DNA from 2 places in the Paenibacillus sp. FSL H7-0716 genome. Region 2 is predicted to be linked to the other one. Evidence: a T-box and tRNA genes for the amino acid it is inferred to sense, from the RefSeq annotation. Region 2 holds a T-box; the other holds one or more tRNA genes.
The links. The T-box of region 2 lies ahead of pheS (phenylalanine--tRNA ligase subunit alpha). A T-box ahead of a tRNA ligase gene usually reads a tRNA of that ligase, here a tRNA-Phe.

Region 1 (9,674 bases), on a different contig from region 2:
ACCACTACTACCAGTAATCAGCATACCTACACCATATACATCACAGAGTACACCATGAATCGTTGCTGTAGGGGCTAATCTCCCTTCTAAGAAGCTCGTCAAACGGCTGGAGAAAATAGTCGTAGCCATCGAGCTACGCAGCACAGGAAGTCCCTTTTCATTACTTATATCAATTAACTCCTGTGGCACATCCAAACTACGGGTAATTACGATACAAGGGGTATTGTCATTACAGATTCCACGAAGCCTACTTTTACGTTCAGCTTCAGGCAGCATGGAGAAGAATGCGAGTTCTGTCTTACCTAATAGTTGAACACGTTCTTCCGGATAATATTCGAAATAACCAGCAATCTCTAGTCCAGGGCGATTCAGGTCATCGACCGTAATAGGTCGCTTTAGACCTTCCTGGCCGGAAATAACCTCTAATTGAAAATGTTGTACCAATTCAGATACTTTTACTTTCTTAGCCATGTAAATTCGTCCTTTCGTCACCTGCGGTATATGTCCGCTTACTGCGTCCGGTTGACAGCGATCTCATTACAATTCCGGAGGTAATTCTCCTGCTATCTTAATTGATAACGCTTGTGAATGCAATCTTAACGCCTATCCATTACGACCCTAATTAAACAATAAAGCCACCCTTTCGGGTGGCTTTATCAAGAGAGAAAAGATCCTGTGATCTTATCCCAACAGAATGTTTACTTCGGATTCTTTATCGAAGAAGTGAACTTTGTTCATATCGATAGCCAATTTTGGCTTGCTGCCTTCGCGAGTAGTGGAACGTCCATCTACACGAGCGATTACAGTAGATTTACCAAGGCCGCTCAAGTAAAGGAGCATTTCGTGACCAAGGTTTTCAGTTACATCAACCAATGAAGTAAAGATTGTGTTCGGGGAAGCTTCCAAGAATACTGGCTCTTCATGGATATCTTCTGGACGAACGCCCATAATTACTTCTTTGCCAATGTAGCCTTTGCTGCGGATGATTTGAGCCTTTCCGCCTGGTACTTCAACATCAAGGTTCTCAGCACGGAAACGGACAGAACCGTTTGCTTCGGACAAAGTACCATTGATAAAGTTCATTGTAGGGGATCCGATAAATCCAGCTACGAACAGGTTAGTTGGTTCATTGTACAACTCTTCAGGGGAAGCAGCTTGTTGAATGATACCATCATACATAACTACGATACGGTCACCCATTGTCATAGCTTCTGTTTGGTCATGCGTTACGTAGATACAAGTGGTTTCAAGGCGTTTAACCAGTTTAGTGATTTCAGCGCGCATTTGACCACGAAGTTTAGCATCCAAGTTGGAAAGAGGCTCATCCATCAAGAAGACTTGTGGATCACGTACGATAGCGCGTCCCAAAGCGACACGTTGGCGTTGACCACCGGAAAGTGCTTTTGGTTTACGATCTAGCAAATGCTCGATATCGAGAATTCTAGCAGCTTCACGTACTTTCTTGTCGATTTCATCTTTCTTCACTTTACGAAGTTTCAAACCGAAAGCCATGTTTTGGTATACGCTCATATGCGGATACAGTGCGTAGGATTGGAATACCATCGCGATATCGCGGTCTTTAGGTGCAACGTCGTTGACTACACGATCGCCAATGTACATTTTACCTTCGGAGATTTCTTCCAGACCAGCGATCATACGCAAAGTTGTGGATTTACCGCAACCGGATGGTCCAACCAATACTAGAAATTCCTTATCTTTAATATCAAGATTGATATCCATTACTGTTGCTTTATCTGAACCCGGGTATTTTTTGAAAATATGCTCTAAACGTACGCCTGCCATTGTATTTCCCCCTCGAGTTAATTATTGATTAATTGAAAAATTCTTTTTTCCTTGTACATTTATATTACCCTAGACGGGACACGGTGGCTATTTGTAACGTTCACAAAAAACCTATTTCCTTTTCGTCACTTTATACAAAAGCATAGTAAGCTTCACAATAGCAGCGTCCCCAAAGCTACGCACATCGGCACCCGTCTCCTGCTTTATCTTGTCCAGACGGTATAAAAGCGTGTTGCGATGAATATATAGCTTCTTGGCTGTTTCACTTACATTACAATCCATCTCAAAAAACGTCTCCAGAGTCATCAGCATTTCTTTATCTGATAATACGGAAGAATAGTCGCCAATCTGTCCAAGTAACTGTTTACGCCGTGCATCAGGAATGCTGTTAACCAAACGTTCCAAATGCAGCTCCCAAGGTAAATGAATATATTCACCCACTTGGAAAATTCGTCCGAGTACAATAGTCTCTCTCAACAAGGCCACGGATCCCGTCAATCCCTTAACAGGAACGATAGCCGGAGCTACAGCCAAATGGAATACACCTACCCATTCGCTGGCTATCAGTTCGTGTAAGCCCATGCTTGTCTGAGCCAGAATTTCATCTACGCTCTCTTCTTCCTCATCCTTATCATCTCCGCCCGTGAGTAATTCCTTCCGGGCCAATATTAACCATTCTTTTTCTTGAAGAGGTATAAGCAGAATTTCATTCTCAAAATAGCTGCGCAACAGCTTCATTAAGGAACGATAAGTGATCTGCGGGCTATGTGCATTCTCACTGCTAAGTAGGAATGGAACCATATCTCCGAATAAACGTCCCTTTAGAGCCATCTCATCGGGTATCTCAGAGTCATTTTTCTCTTGCTCCAGTTCGGTGTTCAACCAGGTACCCAGCTGCCGAGCCTCCGCTTCCCCTTCTTCTCTAACCCCAGTAGCTTTTAGTGCAATTGCAAAGTTTCGAACCGCATAATTCACTAATTGTATTTCCAAAGAGTTAAGTCCATCCAATTCCACCCAGACAGCGGTTACACGTCCATCAGTCTCATATAATGGTGCCCAAAGATGACCCTCATGGATTACCGGCTGTTCTTGTGCTTCCAATCCCAGGCTAAAAAGAGAAGCTGAATGTTGCCTCCCTAACTGCTTGATTCCGGTTTTCTTTCCGGTGAGCTGCTCTAACTTTTTCCGCAATGTTTCGCTATCCATAGTCACCATACTCCACCACTTTTGCTCTTTTCGCCTATTTTAGCATATTCTCTAATATTATGTTAATCACTACAGCAGCGCGCTACTATAATACGACATAAAAACACAAAAAAAGCCACCACCCTAAGGTGATGACTTTCTGTTTGGGATGAGCCATGAAGGACTCGAACCTTCGACACCCTGATTAAAAGTCAGGTGCTCTACCAACTGAGCTAATGGCTCATAAATGGTGGGGGATGATGGATTCGAACCACCGAACACGTACGTGAGCAGATTTACAGTCTGATGCGTTTGGCCACTTCGCTAATCCCCCAAAAAAGGTGGCTCGGGACGGAATCGAACCGCCGACACGAGGATTTTCAGTCCTCTGCTCTACCGACTGAGCTACCGAGCCATAAGATTACATGACAATTAAGCGGAAAAGTCTTACACTTCCCACTCATTTTGTGGAAAAAATGGCGGAACCGACGGGATTCGAACCCGCGGTCTCCTGCGTGACAGGCAGGCATGTTAGGCCAACTACACCACGGTTCCGCATTAAATAAAAATGGTGCCGGCGAGAGGACTTGAACCCCCAACCTACTGATTACAAGTCAGTTGCTCTACCAGTTGAGCTACACCGGCACGGTGTAAAAGCAATTCTAAAAAGATGAAAATGGTGGAGGCTGAGGGGATCGAACCCCCGACCCTCTGCTTGTAAGGCAGATGCTCTCCCAGCTGAGCTAAGCCTCCAGGTATTATGGTAGCGGCGAAGGGGATCGAACCCCCGACCTCACGGGTATGAACCGTACGCTCTAGCCAGCTGAGCTACACCGCCACAATAATTAGTATTGCTATGGATTGAAAATGGCGGAGAGAGTGGGATTCGAACCCACGCACCGCTTACGCAGTCTAACCCCTTAGCAGAGGGTCCCCTTATAGCCACTTGGGTATCTCTCCAAACGATATCAGTACCACAGCAATCCAAACAGGAATTTGACTCCCTGAAAACTGAATCCGAAACAAATCTGCATTCTAAGTATAGGATAAGCCCTCGACCGATTAGTATTGGTCAGCTCCATGCATTGCTGCACTTCCACCTCCAACCTATCTACCTCGTCGTCTTCAAGGGGTCTTACTAATTGGGAAATCTCATCTTGAGGGGGGCTTCACGCTTAGATGCTTTCAGCGCTTATCCCGTCCGTACGTAGCTACCCAGCCATGCTCCTGGCGGAACAACTGGTGCACCAGCGGTACGTCCATCCCGGTCCTCTCGTACTAAGGACAGCTCCTCTCAAATTTCCTGCGCCCACGACAGATAGGGACCGAACTGTCTCACGACGTTCTGAACCCAGCTCGCGTACCGCTTTAATGGGCGAACAGCCCAACCCTTGGGACCTACTTCAGCCCCAGGATGCGATGAGCCGACATCGAGGTGCCAAACCTCCCCGTCGATGTGGACTCTTGGGGGAGATAAGCCTGTTATCCCCAGGGTAGCTTTTATCCGTTGAGCGATGGCCCTTCCATGCGGTACCACCGGATCACTAAGTCCGACTTTCGTCCCTGCTCGACTTGTAGGTCTCGCAGTCAAGCTCCCTTATGCCTTTGCACTCTGCGAATGATTTCCAACCATTCTGAGGGAACCTTGGAACGCCTCCGTTACTCTTTAGGAGGCGACCGCCCCAGTCAAACTGCCCGCCTGACACGGTCCCCGTACCCGATTAGGGCACTAGGTTAGAACCTAGATACGATCAGGGTGGTATCCCAACGGCGCCTCCACCGAAGCTTGCGCTCCGATTTCTACGGCTCCCACCTATCCTGTACAGATCGTACCCAAATTCAATATCAAGCTGCAGTAAAGCTCCATGGGGTCTTTCCGTCTTGTCGCGGGTAACCTGCATCTTCACAGGTATTAAAATTTCACCGGATCTCTCGTTGAGACAGCGCCCAAGTCGTTACGCCATTCGTGCGGGTCAGAATTTACCTGACAAGGAATTTCGCTACCTTAGGACCGTTATAGTTACGGCCGCCGTTTACTGGGGCTTCGGTTCATAGCTTCGGGTTACCCCTAACCACTCCCCTTAACCTTCCAGCACCGGGCAGGCGTCAGCCCGTATACTTCGCCTTGCGGCTTCGCACAGACCTGTGTTTTTGCTAAACAGTCGCTTGGGCCTTTTCACTGCGGCCCCCTCGTGCTATTCACACTACCGGGGCACCCCTTCTCCCGAAGTTACGGGGTCATTTTGCCGAGTTCCTTAACGAGAGTTCTTCCGCGCGCCTTAGAATTCTCTTCTCGCCTACCTGTGTCGGTTTGCGGTACGGGCACCTTCTCCTGGCTAGAGGCTTTTCTTGGCAGTGTGAGATCATGACCTTCGCTACTACAATTTTCGCTCCCCATCACAGCCCAGCCTTAATGATGTGCGGATTTGCCTACACATCAGCCTCACTGCTTAGACGGACATCCATCAGTCCGCGTCACTACCCTCCTGCGTCACCCCATCGCTCATAGCGGATTACGGTGGTACAGTAATTTCAAACTGTTGTCCTTCGACTACGCCTTTCGGCCTCGCCTTAGGTCCCGACTTACCCTGAGCGGACGAGCCTTCCTCAGGAAACCTTGGGCTTTCGGCGGATCAGATTCTCACTGATCTTTTCGTTACTCATACCGGCATTCTCACTTGTGTAGTGTCCAGCGCTCTTTTCAGTACACCTTCAACCCCTACACAACGCTCCCCTACCCCAGATACATACGTATCTAGCCATAGCTTCGGTGGTGTGTTTAGCCCCGTTACATTTTCGGCGCAGAGTCACTCGACCAGTGAGCTATTACGCACTCTTTCAATGGTGGCTGCTTCTAAGCCAACATCCTGGTTGTCTGTGCAACTCCACATCCTTTCCCACTTAACACACACTTGGGGACCTTAGCTGATGGTCTGGGCTGTTTCCCTTTTGACAATGGATCTTAGCACTCACTGTCTGACTCCCGGCAATAAGTATATGGCATTCGGAGTTTGACTGAGCTTGGTAATCCTTGCGGACCCCGCACCCAATCAGTGCTCTACCTCCACTACTCTTATACCGAGGCTAGCCCTAAAGCTATTTCGGGGAGAACCAGCTATCTCCGAGTTCGATTGGAATTTCTCCGCTACCCCCACCTCATCCCCGCACTTTTCAACGTACGTGGGTTCGGGCCTCCAGTGCGTGTTACCGCACCTTCACCCTGGACAGGGGTAGATCACACGGTTTCGGGTCTACGTCCACATACTAAGTCGCCCTATTCAGACTCGCTTTCGCTGCGGCTCCACCTTCTCGGCTTAACCTTGCATGTTAAACGTAACTCGCCGGTTCATTCTACAAAAGGCACGCCATCACCCATAGATCGGGCTCTGACTTTTTGTAAGCACACGGTTTCAGGTTCTATTTCACTCCCCTTCCGGGGTGCTTTTCACCTTTCCCTCACGGTACTGTTTCACTATCGGTCGCCAGGTAGTATTTAGCCTTAGCAGATGGTCCTGCTGGATTCATACGGGGTTTCACGTGCCCCGCACTACTCGGGATCCGTCTCGGAGAGAATACAGTTTAGGTTACAGGGCTTTTACCTCTATCGCGGGCCTTTCCAGACCTCTTCACCTACCATATTCCTTTGTAACTCCATGTGAGACGTCCCACAACCCCTAAGAGCAAGCTCTTAGGTTTAGGCTGTTCCGCGTTCGCTCGCCGCTACTGACGGAATCACTATTGTTTTCTCTTCCTCAGGGTACTTAGATGTTTCAGTTCCCCTGGTCTGCCTCTACATTTCCTATGTATTCAGAAATGAGTAACTGCGAATTACCACAGCTGGGTTTCCCCATTCGGACACCCCCGGATCAAAGCTTGCTTACAGCTCCCCGAGGCAGTTTCGTTGTTCGCCACGTCCTTCGTCGGCTCCTGGCGCCTAGGCATCCTCCGTGTGCTCTTATTAGCTTAACCTTGATTCTTCCGAAGAAAAATCTCACTAATAACATTTACTTGTTTGCACAAGTTGCTAAAAGATGTTCTAAAACGCAAATTCGTTTCGGTATCCAGTTTTCAAGGATCAAGTTGAAAAAGTTATTCATTTAAAATTTATGGTGGAGCCAAGCGGGATCGAACCGCTGACCTCCTGCTTGCAAGGCAGGCGCTCTCCCAGCTGAGCTATGGCCCCATAAAATTACTCTATAATGTTATATGGTGGGCCTTGGTGGACTCGAACCACCGACCTCACCCTTATCAGAGGTGCGCTCTAACCAACTGAGCTAAAAGCCCATATAACATATATAACATTGTGAATCAACCAATGAATTGGTTGTCCGCTTGGCAACGTCCTACTCTCCCAGGACCCTTCGGTCCAAGTACCATCGGCGCTGGAGGGCTTAACGGTCGTGTTCGGGATGGGTACGTGTGGAACCCCTCCGCTATCGCCACCAAACGCATACGAAAGAGACTTGCTCTTTCAAAACTGAACACGAGTGAGTGTTCGAACCCGAAGGTTCTATTGTGGAAGCTGAGCTTCCGATTTGAATGTCCTCATTGCAGAGAACGATTCTCCATAGAAAGGAGGTGATCCAGCCGCACCTTCCGATACGGCTACCTTGTTACGACTTCACCCCAATCATCTACCCCACCTTCGGCGGCTGGCTCCCTTGCGGGTTACCCCACCGACTTCGGGTGTTGTAAACTCTCGTGGTGTGACGGGCGGTGTGTACAAGACCCGGGAACGTATTCACCGCGGCATGCTGATCCGCGATTACTAGCAATTCCGACTTCATGCAGGCGAGTTGCAGCCTGCAATCCGAACTGAGACCGGCTTTGATGGGATTGGCTCCACCTCGCGGCTTCGCTTCCCGTTGTACCGGCCATTGTAGTACGTGTGTAGCCCAGGTCATAAGGGGCATGATGATTTGACGTCATCCCCACCTTCCTCCGGTTTGTCACCGGCAGTCACTCTAGAGTGCCCAACCTTACTTGCTGGCAACTAAAGTTAAGGGTTGCGCTCGTTGCGGGACTTAACCCAACATCTCACGACACGAGCTGACGACAACCATGCACCACCTGTCTCCTCTGTCCCGAAGGCCGCTGCTATCTCTAGCAGATTCAGAGGGATGTCAAGACCTGGTAAGGTTCTTCGCGTTGCTTCGAATTAAACCACATACTCCACTGCTTGTGCGGGTCCCCGTCAATTCCTTTGAGTTTCAGTCTTGCGACCGTACTCCCCAGGCGGAGTGCTTACTGTGTTAACTTCGGCACCAAGGGTATCGAAACCCCTAACACCTAGCACTCATCGTTTACGGCGTGGACTACCAGGGTATCTAATCCTGTTTGCTCCCCACGCTTTCGCGCCTCAGCGTCAGTTACAGCCCAGAAAGTCGCCTTCGCCACTGGTGTTCCTCCACATATCTACGCATTTCACCGCTACACGTGGAATTCCACTTTCCTCTTCTGTACTCAAGCCACCCAGTTTCCAGTGCGACCTCAGGTTGAGCCCAAGGTTTAAACACCAGACTTAAATAGCCGCCTGCGCGCGCTTTACGCCCAATAATTCCGGACAACGCTTGCCCCCTACGTATTACCGCGGCTGCTGGCACGTAGTTAGCCGGGGCTTTCTTCTCAGGTACCGTCACTCCGGTAGCAGTTACTCTACCGGACGTTCTTCCCTGGCAACAGAGCTTTACGATCCGAAAACCTTCATCACTCACGCGGCGTTGCTCCGTCAGGCTTTCGCCCATTGCGGAAGATTCCCTACTGCTGCCTCCCGTAGGAGTCTGGGCCGTGTCTCAGTCCCAGTGTGGCCGTTCACCCTCTCAGGTCGGCTACGCATCGTCGCCTTGGTGGGCCGTTACCCCACCAACTAGCTAATGCGCCGCAGGCCCATCCCTCAGTGACAGATTGCTCCGTCTTTCATTCTTCTCTCAGGAGAAAAAAGAAATTATCCGGTATTAGCTACCGTTTCCGGTAGTTATCCCAGTCTGAAGGGCAGGTTGCCTACGTGTTACTCACCCGTCCGCCGCTAAGTTATTTTGAAAGCAAGCTTTCAAAATAACTCCGCTCGACTTGCATGTATTAGGCACGCCGCCAGCGTTCGTCCTGAGCCAGGATCAAACTCTCCAATTAGTATTGAAAAGAGCGATATGCTCATTTTGAAACATCTGACGAGAAAATTAATTCTCTAACTTTGGATATCACTTACGTGATTTCCTACTCACTCGTTGTTCAGTTTTCAAAGATCAATGTCTCATCTTTCGTCGTCGTTGCTTGTCAGCAGCGACCTTTATAATATATCACAGCGCCTTTGTTTTCGTCAAGCTTTTTTTTAATTTCTTTTTTTGCTTGACCATTTCAGCAAGTTGTTAATCAACAGCTTGTCCAAACGGGCGAGACTTAATGTATCATATTTTTCAAAGCCACGTCAAGCATTAAAATAAAATTATTCTTAATCCGAGCAACATAACCACGCCAGGAAGCCCAAGAACCGTTACTGCGCCTATAGTTGCAGGGTTCAAAGGGATATACACCTGCGTGAGCAAACCTGAGAAGTTCACTACATATATCCCAAGTGCAGCCAATACCAAATGAACCCCAAATAAACTTAGCCACCCAAAACCCAGCTTTTTTCTAAATACAACTAAACCTAATAAGATAACGGATAATATCAATACGCCCATAGCTAC
Region 2 (9,674 bases):
TGATAACGCTGGCGTAACTCTTCCAGCTCCTCATTCAACAGTGTGCCCAGCTCAGTAGCCGTGCGCAGCTCTTCACTGAGCTGTTCTTCACGTTTAACAATCGCTTCATATTGTCCAAGAAGCGTCTGTCTTGCATCTCGCTCACTCTTAAGACTGGCTTCAGCCGCACGTAATCTGGACTGAAGCTGCCCTGTCCCACCACGAAGCTCAGCCAGCTGTTTCTCCAGCTCTTGAATGTTTTGCTTATGTCTATGCTCTTGAGTGCCTTGTGACTGGCGCAGTTCCTTATTCTTGGTTTGCTCCCGCTGCAGTGCTTCACGTTCTTCCGCCAGCTCTTTGCCCAACTTCGCTTTGGTACTCTCAAGCTCCTTACCTAAGGTCAACTTGGTAGCCTCAAGCTCTTTACCCAGCGTCAATCTGGTATCTTCGAGTTCTTTACCTAATGTAGACTTGGTAACCTCAAGCTCTTCCTCCAGTGTTGACTTGGTCTCGGTCAGCTCAAGCTGCAGAGCAGACAGCGTATCTGCCTTCTCCTTGGTCAACGTCTCCCGGATGTTCTCCAGCTCTTGCAGATGGGCAGCCTTCTGCTCCTCCAGCTGCTGTAAGCGGATGGCTTCCGCCTTCGCCAGTTCCTGCCGCTGATGTTCACGATTAGCTGCCTGCTCTTCTTCGTAGCTTGTCCGCAGTGCTTGCAGCTCTATCTCGCGTTCAAGCAACTCTTCTTCCAGCTTCTTGCGTGCGGCTTCCACAGCTTGCACTGCCTCCTGAAGCTGCTCCGCATGTACCTTGCGTTCATTCTCCTGAATCTCCAAATGCCGCTTACGTTCTTCCTCCGCAGCAGCAATCAGTCGCCCAGCCTCTTCTTTGGCCGCAGCTTCAAGTCGCTCGAATTCTTCCTGCCGCTCCCGCTGTACCTCCAGCAGGCGAGATACTTCCAATCGCAGTTCACTGCGTTCACCTGTCATCATGTTAATTTCATTTTTGAAGTCCTGAACCTGAATAGCCTGCTCCGCCATATGTACAGCTGCAAGCACCGCTATACGCGGTGTGTCCAGTCTGGTGTGAGATTTAGAAATCGTGCGCATATGTTCATCAACATAACGGGCCACTTGTTTCATATATTCAGTACTGCTTCCGACGAGTTTATAGGAAGTTCCGTATATCTCCACGGCGACACGTGTCCGGTCCATAGCCACAGTTGTGCCCTCCTTTGTATGTGTGCGGATTCTAAGCTAGTTTCACTTCTTCTATTGTAGCTTTTTTGGTAAGCATTTGGCAAAATCCCTAATATTCAATAGATTATGGCTGATATTCTCCGCTTTGCACTCTACCTAGAAAAAGCCGCAGCGAATCTCAGTTTCTAAATGGATTCGCTGCGGCTTTACACAATTCCTGCTACTTTCTTAATTCTGCACCAAAAGTTTGTTGAAGAGAGGCTAATACCTTCTCATGCACCTCTCCTACTTCCTCATCAGTCAGTGTATGTTCACTATGACGATACAGCAGTGAGATCGCGATGCTCTTCTTTCCATTTTCCAGCTTACCGCCAGTATAAACGTCAAATACCTGGACGGACTGGAGCAAAGTGCCTCCGTTATCGCGGATGGAAGCCAGCAGATCGCCCGCTGGTACAGCGGAATCCACGACCACAGCAATATCCCGTTCAATTCCCGGGAAACGCGGAAGCTCATTATATTGCAAACGGCTTTGCGCACTTTCATATAACGGCTGCAATAAAATCTCTGCCGCATAAGTATCCACCAGATCCAGCTGTCTTTGCAGATCTGGATGAATCTGTCCCATCGTTCCGATCTTCACACGGCCCTCGTTTCCGAGTAAATATACCGACGCAGAACGCCCAGGATGATATCCTTCTGGACTATCTCCCACGTAGATAATTTTGTCAGTCAGCCCTAAATGAGCAAATACCGTTTCCAGCGCACCCTTCAAATCAAAGAAGTCCACAGGCTGTGCCGAAACATTCCATTGCTTCACTGTTAAGCTTCCGCTAAGCAGCAGCCCCAGCACCGGCAGTTCGCGTGGCTGGCGAGTCAACTGTTCTTCATCTGTGAAGAAGACGTTGCCGATTTCAAACAATGCCAAGTCGCTTTGACGACGATTGGTATTGTAGCTGGCAATATCCAAGAGTTGCGGAAGAAGGCTGGTACGCAGTACGCTGCGTTCTTCACTCATCGGCATAGCCAGTTTTACCGCTACTGCTCCTTCTGATAACTCAGGGAACATTGTGCTTTGTTGCGGCTGGATGAAGGAGTAACCCATCACCTCTTGGTAACCGCCATGTGACAATAGGCGACGCAGTTCACGACGGAGCGCTTGCTTGTGAGTTAGTGCTCCTGGCGTTGTAATTCCTTCAATTAGAGTCGTTGGAATATTGTCATACCCGTACAGGCGGGCAATTTCTTCAATAAGATCAACATCGTAGCTGATATCGCCACGTCTGGTTGGAACTTGAACTTCAATCAGCCCTTGTGCGGTATCTCCGCATTTGAAATGTAGACGGCCAAACAATGTCTTCACTTCCAACAAAGACAAATCTGTTCCCAGATAACGATTCAGTTTCTCTAAGGACAAGGTGAGAACCTTCTCTTGGACAGCGTCAGTTCCTGCCTGCACGATGCCTTCATGGACCGATCCGCCAGCATAACGTGCAATCAGTACTGCTGCACGGTTCAATGCAGGAATAACTGCACTTGGATCCACTTCCTTCTCGAAACGAAGGGAGGCTTCAGAGCGAAGTCCCAATTGACGCGAGGTTTTACGAATCGTTCCTCCATCAAACTTAGCAGATTCCAGAACAAGGTTTACCGTCTCAGCAGTAACCTCTGTATCCCGTCCACCCATTACTCCGGCCAGACCTACAGCTTTTACTCCATCAGCGATAACGAGCATTTGCGGCTCTAGCTTACGCTCTTGACCGTCAAGTGTAACCAAAACTTCACCTTCATGGGCAAGACGAACGCCGAGTTCTCCACCTTGTACTTTATCTGCATCAAAAGCATGCAGCGGCTGTCCATATTCCAGCATCACATAGTTGGTAATGTCCACGATATTATTAATTGGACGAACCCCAGCAGCCATCAGACGATTCTGAATCCACAGCGGTGATGGTGCAGGTTTAACACCTGCAATATAACGAACTGCATAATGGCTGCAGTATTCTTCATCTTCAATCTTGACGGAAATGGAATCCGCAGCAGGACCACTGATCTCAATTATTTCGCTTTTTGGATCAGGTAATTTAACTTCACGCCCAAGAATTGCACTTACTTCATAAGCAGCACCAATCATGCTGAGGCAATCTGAACGGTTCGGAGTCAGATCGAATTCCAGAATCTCGTCATCTAAGCCGAGGACCTTGGAAATATCCTGACCAATCTCTGTCCCTTCAGGCAGCACAAGAATACCTTCTTGTTGCTCTTTTGGAAGCAATTTATCATTCAGTCCCAATTCTTTGGCCGAGCAGATCATTCCTTGCGACAGGACACCGCGCAGCTTGGCTTTTTTGATATCCAGTCCTGGCAGCTTTGCGCCAACCATTGCTACAGGTACAGTTTGACCTGCAGCTACATTTTTTGCACCGCAAACGATTTGTAGATCCTCATCTTGGCCCACATCCACGATACATACGTTCAGCTTGTCTGCATCGGGATGTTTTTCCTTTGATTTCACATAGCCGGTTACGATGCCGGAAATGCCTTTATTGCGGCGCTCTACACCGTCAATCTCAATGCCGGCAGCGGTAATCTTCTCCGCTAGCTGTTCGGCGGTTACTCCTTCAATCGATGTATAATCAGCCAACCATCCGGTTGATACTTTCATATCCGCTCACTTCCTTTATGTTTCAGATGTATTTATTTCACTGTTGTTCGCGCTGCTTCCTGTGGGAGAACGCTCCAAAGCCATTCTCCAGCCACTATCAGCCAGCGCGCCCACAAAAACTAAACGCCCTTGAACTGCTTCACAAAACTCATGTCATTACTATAGAAATGACGGATGTCATCGATGCCGTATTTAAGCATTGCAATCCGCTCTACACCCATTCCGAAGGCGAAGCCGCTGTACTCAGCAGGATCATAGCCACCCATTTTCAGTACATTTGGATGCACCATACCGGCGCCAAGGATTTCTAACCATCCGCTTTGCTTGCAAAGTCTGCAGCCATCGCCGCCACATTTGAAGCAGCTTACATCTACTTCAACACTTGGCTCCGTGAATGGGAAAAAGCTCGGACGAAGACGAATGCCTGTATTCGGTCCAAACATCTCCTGCACAAATTGTTGCAGGGTGCCCTTCAGATCACTCATTCGAATGTTACTTCCAATGACCAAACCTTCGATTTGGTGGAACTGGAAGGAATGCGTTGCATCATCATCATCACGGCGGAATACTTTACCCGGACAGATGATTTTAACAGGAGCTTCACCGTTCATAGCCTGCATAGTACGAATCTGTACCGGCGAGGTTTGAGTGCGCATTAACAGGTCATCCGTTAAATAGAAAGAATCCTGCATATCACGTGCCGGGTGATTCTTAGGCAGATTTAGAGCTTCAAAGTTATAATAATCGGTCTCTACTTCCGGACCTTCAGCTACACGGTAGCCCATGCCGATAAAAATATCCTCAATCTCCTGTACGACTCTGCTAAGCGGGTGAATGCCCCCTTGCTGCATACGGCGACCCGGTAAGGTTACGTCTACTTTTTCAGCCTGCAGACGTTGCTGGGTTTCCTGCTCTTGAAAAGCCTCCTGCTTCGCGCCGATAATCTCCTCAATAGCACTGCGAACCTGATTCGCTACTTGCCCGATTACCGGACGTTCCTCAGCACTAAGTCCTCCCATACCACGCAGAACCTCTGTAAGCTCACCTTTTTTACCGAGATACTTCACTCTTAGATCATTTAATACCTGCGGATCCATAACCTCCTGCAGCTTAGCCAGCGCTTCAACCTTCAATGCTTCCAACTTCTCTTTCATGGCCGTGTACAGCCCCCTTCAATCATTGTCTAGTTCAACAAAAAAAGGCCTTTCCTCCCGGTAAGGGACGAAAAGACCGTGGTACCACCCTTGTTAGACAAGCTGATCTGTTCCCCTTAAGAGCTTCATTCCCTCTTTTGGCTGGACAGATACCTATCTCACTTTATACAGAAATAACGGTCTGTGACCGGTATCCCCTACCCTTCCCTATTAGACAGCTTAAGGAATTCAGGGAACTGCTCCGGAGTGAACTTCGACAGCTCTGCTTCTTAGAAACGCTCTCAATCCGCGGCGTCTCCTCCCTGTAAGTCAGGCACTGTGTACTCTTCTCCATCACTGCATTTCACAATTCATGCTAATTGTCAGGTATCTCTTTACTACAAGAGATATGTCTCTTTATTATATGCAAAATCTGTCGTTTTGACAAGCTGGACAAAATTAGGCTAATTTTTATCTTCTTTTAAGCTGGCTTTAAGCTTCAGAGCCATTTTCAGAACTTTTTTTCAGCTAACATTCAGCGGAGCTTGATAATTTCCATTACTAGGAAGGCTTGCTTATCCACTCAGGTGCACCTTCGCAGACTATTAACTATCCTATTGGGAGGAAATCAAATGCATGGACGGAGAAAAAAAGTAGCCGCGGTGCTGCTAAGCACAGCTGTGCTTAGCCAGTCTGCAGCGTATGGAGCTCATGCCGCTTCGGCCGGGACTACATCCAGCAAAGTTGCAACAACAGCTTCCGTATCCGCTCTGGATAAACTAGGCTCCATAGCCTTGAAGACTAACATCAGCGCAAAGCTGACGGATGTCAGCTTATTAACTCAGGATGGCGGAAATATTCTTACATACACACTCAGCTACTCTAATGGAAGCAACGCTAGCCTCAATCTGGTGGACTTTTTCTCCAAAGTAACTACTAGCGGCGGTACAGTTATTCAAGGAAGCCCTATTACCAGCAGTGCAACCATCCAATCCATTGCCGCGAAAAGCAGTCAATCTATCACCTACTATGTAAACATCGGCAAATCCACCTCTTTAAACGGGGTCAAAATTTCATTGTACGGATGGGACTTCAACACCACCGATTATCAAAAAAAGCTAGGGAACTTCACCGTACCAACAGGATATTCACAAGCTGTCGCCAGAGGGCAGAGTAAAAAGATCACCCTAAACAATCTCCCTGTAACCACCAAGGCAGAGAGTCTGCAAATTTATAAATATAACGGTAAGGTCTATGCCAAGGTTGGCGTTAGCTTCACTAATCAAGGAACCAAGGTACTCAGTGATACTGGACTTAAAGGATACCTCGCTTCCGCTGGAGGATCTGTATTTGAACTCGCACTTGATGACACCAGCACCAGCTATAAAGTACAGCCTCAGGAAAAGAAGACAATCTACTATTTGACGGAAATCCCTTCTTATATGAAGACAGACAACATGGCGCTGCAATTTGCCGGAGAAGATGCCTCATTAAAAATAGCGTTGCCGGTTGTCGCCTACAACCTCCCCGCTGCAACAACACCGGATCTTGTCGTAGCCAGCAATGTCACGAAGAAGCTTACAATCAGCAATAATACAGTCGAAACACAGCTGAAAACGGCTAACGTCTATGCTGACAATGGCAACGCAAAGTGGACTCTACAGTTCCGCATCAAAAATAGCGGCAACAAAGCGGTGAATGTGCCTGCCTATGAACTTGCTATTAAAGCCGCTGAAGGGTATAGCTTTCCGGTGGATACGAAGGATTTTGCCAGCCTAACATTGAAACCGCTTGAAGAAAAGATTATTGAACTCAGCGCAGACGTACCACTCACACTCAACCAAGGAACATTGCAGCTGCAAATGACTGAGCCGGCTGCTGAAGGCAAGATTATTTTTCCTACCGCCTATTATCAGATTCCTTACACGCTGCAAACTAACAATTGGCAGGACACGGAATACCCGGTAGAGAACAGTCACGGTACATTTGTTGTCAAAATTGCAAACATTCAGAGACTCCCTTGGTCTGACAAAGACCAGATCGTGGCTAAAATCAACATCCGCAACACTAAATCAACCTCTGTTCAGCTTCCTACGCTTACAAGTGTCATCAAAGCTGGAGAAAGTGACATCAGCAGCACTTCCCAGGTTGTCTCAGAAAGTACGCAAACCATCCTCGGTCCAAATGAATCGGCTGATGTGTATGTCGTAGCAAATGTTCCTTATAGCTATACTTTCAATCAATTAAAAATCACCCTGCAAGAAACTTCAGGTGAAAGTAAGCTTAACTTCCTTTCTCTAAGTACTACCCAACTGGACAGCCGAGTACAGAGTGTTGCAGCAGAAAATTCTTTCCATCTTGAGCTTGAAGGTAAAAAAGCGGAATTACTTGTACGCCGGACTCTCGTGTACCCAGGTACAGATTCAAATATCTTGTACACAGAACTGGAAATGAACAGTGAGGAATCGCGTAAATCCGAACAGGCTCAGCTCGTAGCCTATTACAAAACACAAGACAATCAATATTATGAAGCCGAAGTCACCCAGTCCAAAACCTCCACAAGTCCTAACGGAAAAAGCCTGGTCACCCTCTGGAGTAAGCTCCCTCTAGGTATAGATCCAGCGAATCTTGTCCTTTATATCGGGGAAGGTGTTTCAGAAGGCAAGCTTACCGCTCCTGGCGGCCAATCGACGGGTTACATCAATACGGTATCACTTGGACTGAACCAGCTGGGGGTGGAGCCCAAAGGCAATCTTTTGAACGTGGAAATGTTTCCTTATACCCTATCCGTTACAAATGCAACCGCCACCGTCACCGCTGGTAAAGATACGCTCAGCACTGTCCTAACCTACAACATGTCAGCCAGCACGCTTTATGAATCAGGCACCTATGAACACAAACTGGTGTTGGAGCTGATTGACCCCTTAGGACAAAGCATGGAAAAACCATTAACGCTTGGCACAGATCTACAATTAGGTAACTTCAAGTCGTACACCACAACCTTCACAAGCAGCCTTTACAAAACACTGGGTGGCGGCGCAATCCGGTTGAATCTATACGACGAATTCCAAGGCCATCGAAATCTGCTGGGAACACAAACCTATGTTGTTACTTATCAGGCGGCATCAACGACTTCGAACAGCAACTCTACTTCTGGCACAGATCCAGACACCAGCAATACATCCGGCAATTAATATGATGAGCTATGGAGGATAGAAATGAAGAAGAAAAAAATAGTGTTCTGGACTCTTGGAGTAGTAGTTGTAGCCACAGCAGGAATGCTGGTTTATACATTGTTACCTGATAAGAACAGTCAAGCCGCTGAAGTGCCTGTTAATACAGCTAGCGTTACAAAGGGCGATATCGTAGTTAGTGTATCCGGAGCCGGCTCCGTGATTGCTACAGAAACTGGTAAAGTAAAAACGAAGGACAGCGGGACCGTAGCTGAGGTTCTTGTCAAAGAGGGCGATCTCGTGAAACAGGGCCAGACTTTGATTACCTTTGAAGGCAATGATCTGAGTGACAATCTCAAGCAGGAGCAAACTTCACTTGCCTCACTTGAGACCGATCTTGAGGACAAGCAGGAGCAATATAAGAAGCTGGCCGTATCAGGTGCAGCAGAAGATGAGCTGGCCAATGCCAAACGTTCGATTGAAAAGGCCAAAACCGACATTTCGGCGCAACAGGAAAAAATAGCTTCTGTCCAAGAAGATATGCTTCCTCCTGATCCGTTAACGGCTCCTATTGACGGAACTGTAACGACAGTTAATATTGCAAGCGGTGAAAAAGCCATGGACGGCTCTGAACTCATTAACATTACCGATTATGCTAATTTAAGTGTAGTTGTGCAGGTGGATGAGCTTGATATTCCTACTGTAAAGCTAGGGATGCCTGCCACTATTTCATTGGATGCTCTGCCTGATACGGAATTTAAGGGAACGGTTACGAAAATAGCTAATGAGGGCACCGCCTCAAACGGTGTCTCCCTCTTCGATGTTACCATAGGTCTAACAAGCTCCGAAGGTGCTCTTGTCGGAATGTCTGCGGAAGTTTCAGTAACCACTGCTGAGAAAAAGGATGTATTAACAGTACCTATTGAAGCTGTACAAGAAAGAAACGGAAAATACACAGTTTCTATTCCTCTAGCAGCGGGTTCAGCCGCAACTTCCAAAACTACTGGCGAGGGCCAAGCACCAATGCCTAGCGGTGCTCCTGATGCTCGCGGCAGCGCTATGCCCAGCGGGGCTCCTGATGCTCGCGGCGGCGCTATGCCCAGCGGGGCTCCTGATGCTCGCAGCGGCGCTGCCGGTGGAAGAAATCGCGGCAATAGCTCAGGACAGATGGTCACTGTCGAAGTGGGTCTCCATGATGAGAGCAGCATTGAAATTGTCAGCGGACTCCATGAAGGGGACCAGGTGATCATCCCTACCGTAATCTCTACGAAAACCGGAACAACCAGCACGGAAACGGAAACTAGAGGCGGTATGGGCGGTATGGGTGGCGCTGGCTTCGGCGGCAGTGGCTTTAGTGGGGGTGGCGGCTTCACCGGAGGTGGCGCTGGTGGTATGGGCAGCGCACCAGGTGGTGGCGGAGGTGGCGGCAGATGAGTGCTTCAGCACCTCTGATCGAAGTTCACGACATGTCCCACGGCTACACAATGGCCGGAGAAACCATGACGGTCCTAAATAGCCTTTCCTTTAC

Region 1: it has a tRNA-Phe gene. The T-box ahead of pheS (phenylalanine--tRNA ligase subunit alpha) is inferred to sense a tRNA for this amino acid. The anticodon was not compared.

The regions. Positions count from the first base shown of each region.
Region 1 covers NZ_JBBODA010000023.1:43,285-52,958, reverse strand. The annotation lists gene hprK (HPr(Ser) kinase/phosphatase) at 1-471, opposite strand, end outside; gene MHH60_RS23935 (ABC transporter ATP-binding protein) at 682-1,803, opposite strand; gene MHH60_RS23930 (PucR family transcriptional regulator) at 1,915-3,009, opposite strand; tRNA gene MHH60_RS23925 (tRNA-Lys) at 3,159-3,231, opposite strand; tRNA gene MHH60_RS23920 (tRNA-Tyr) at 3,237-3,322, opposite strand; tRNA gene MHH60_RS23915 (tRNA-Phe) at 3,331-3,403, opposite strand; tRNA gene MHH60_RS23910 (tRNA-Asp) at 3,466-3,543, opposite strand; tRNA gene MHH60_RS23905 (tRNA-Thr) at 3,558-3,633, opposite strand; tRNA gene MHH60_RS23900 (tRNA-Val) at 3,666-3,741, opposite strand; tRNA gene MHH60_RS23895 (tRNA-Met) at 3,750-3,826, opposite strand; tRNA gene MHH60_RS23890 (tRNA-Ser) at 3,857-3,948, opposite strand; rRNA gene MHH60_RS23885 (23S ribosomal RNA) at 4,031-6,957, opposite strand; tRNA gene MHH60_RS23880 (tRNA-Ala) at 7,096-7,171, opposite strand; tRNA gene MHH60_RS23875 (tRNA-Ile) at 7,196-7,272, opposite strand; rRNA gene rrf (5S ribosomal RNA) at 7,319-7,435, opposite strand; rRNA gene MHH60_RS23865 (16S ribosomal RNA) at 7,560-9,117, opposite strand; gene MHH60_RS23860 (pro-sigmaK processing inhibitor BofA family protein) at 9,420-9,674, opposite strand, start outside.
Region 2 covers NZ_JBBODA010000026.1:14,884-24,557, reverse strand. The annotation lists gene zapA (cell division protein ZapA) at 1-1,196, opposite strand, end outside; gene pheT (phenylalanine--tRNA ligase subunit beta) at 1,396-3,840, opposite strand; gene pheS (phenylalanine--tRNA ligase subunit alpha) at 3,960-4,994, opposite strand; T-box leader at 5,055-5,340, opposite strand; gene MHH60_RS24975 (hypothetical protein) at 5,606-8,167, shown strand; gene MHH60_RS24970 (efflux RND transporter periplasmic adaptor subunit) at 8,192-9,580, shown strand; gene MHH60_RS24965 (ABC transporter ATP-binding protein) at 9,577-9,674, shown strand, end outside.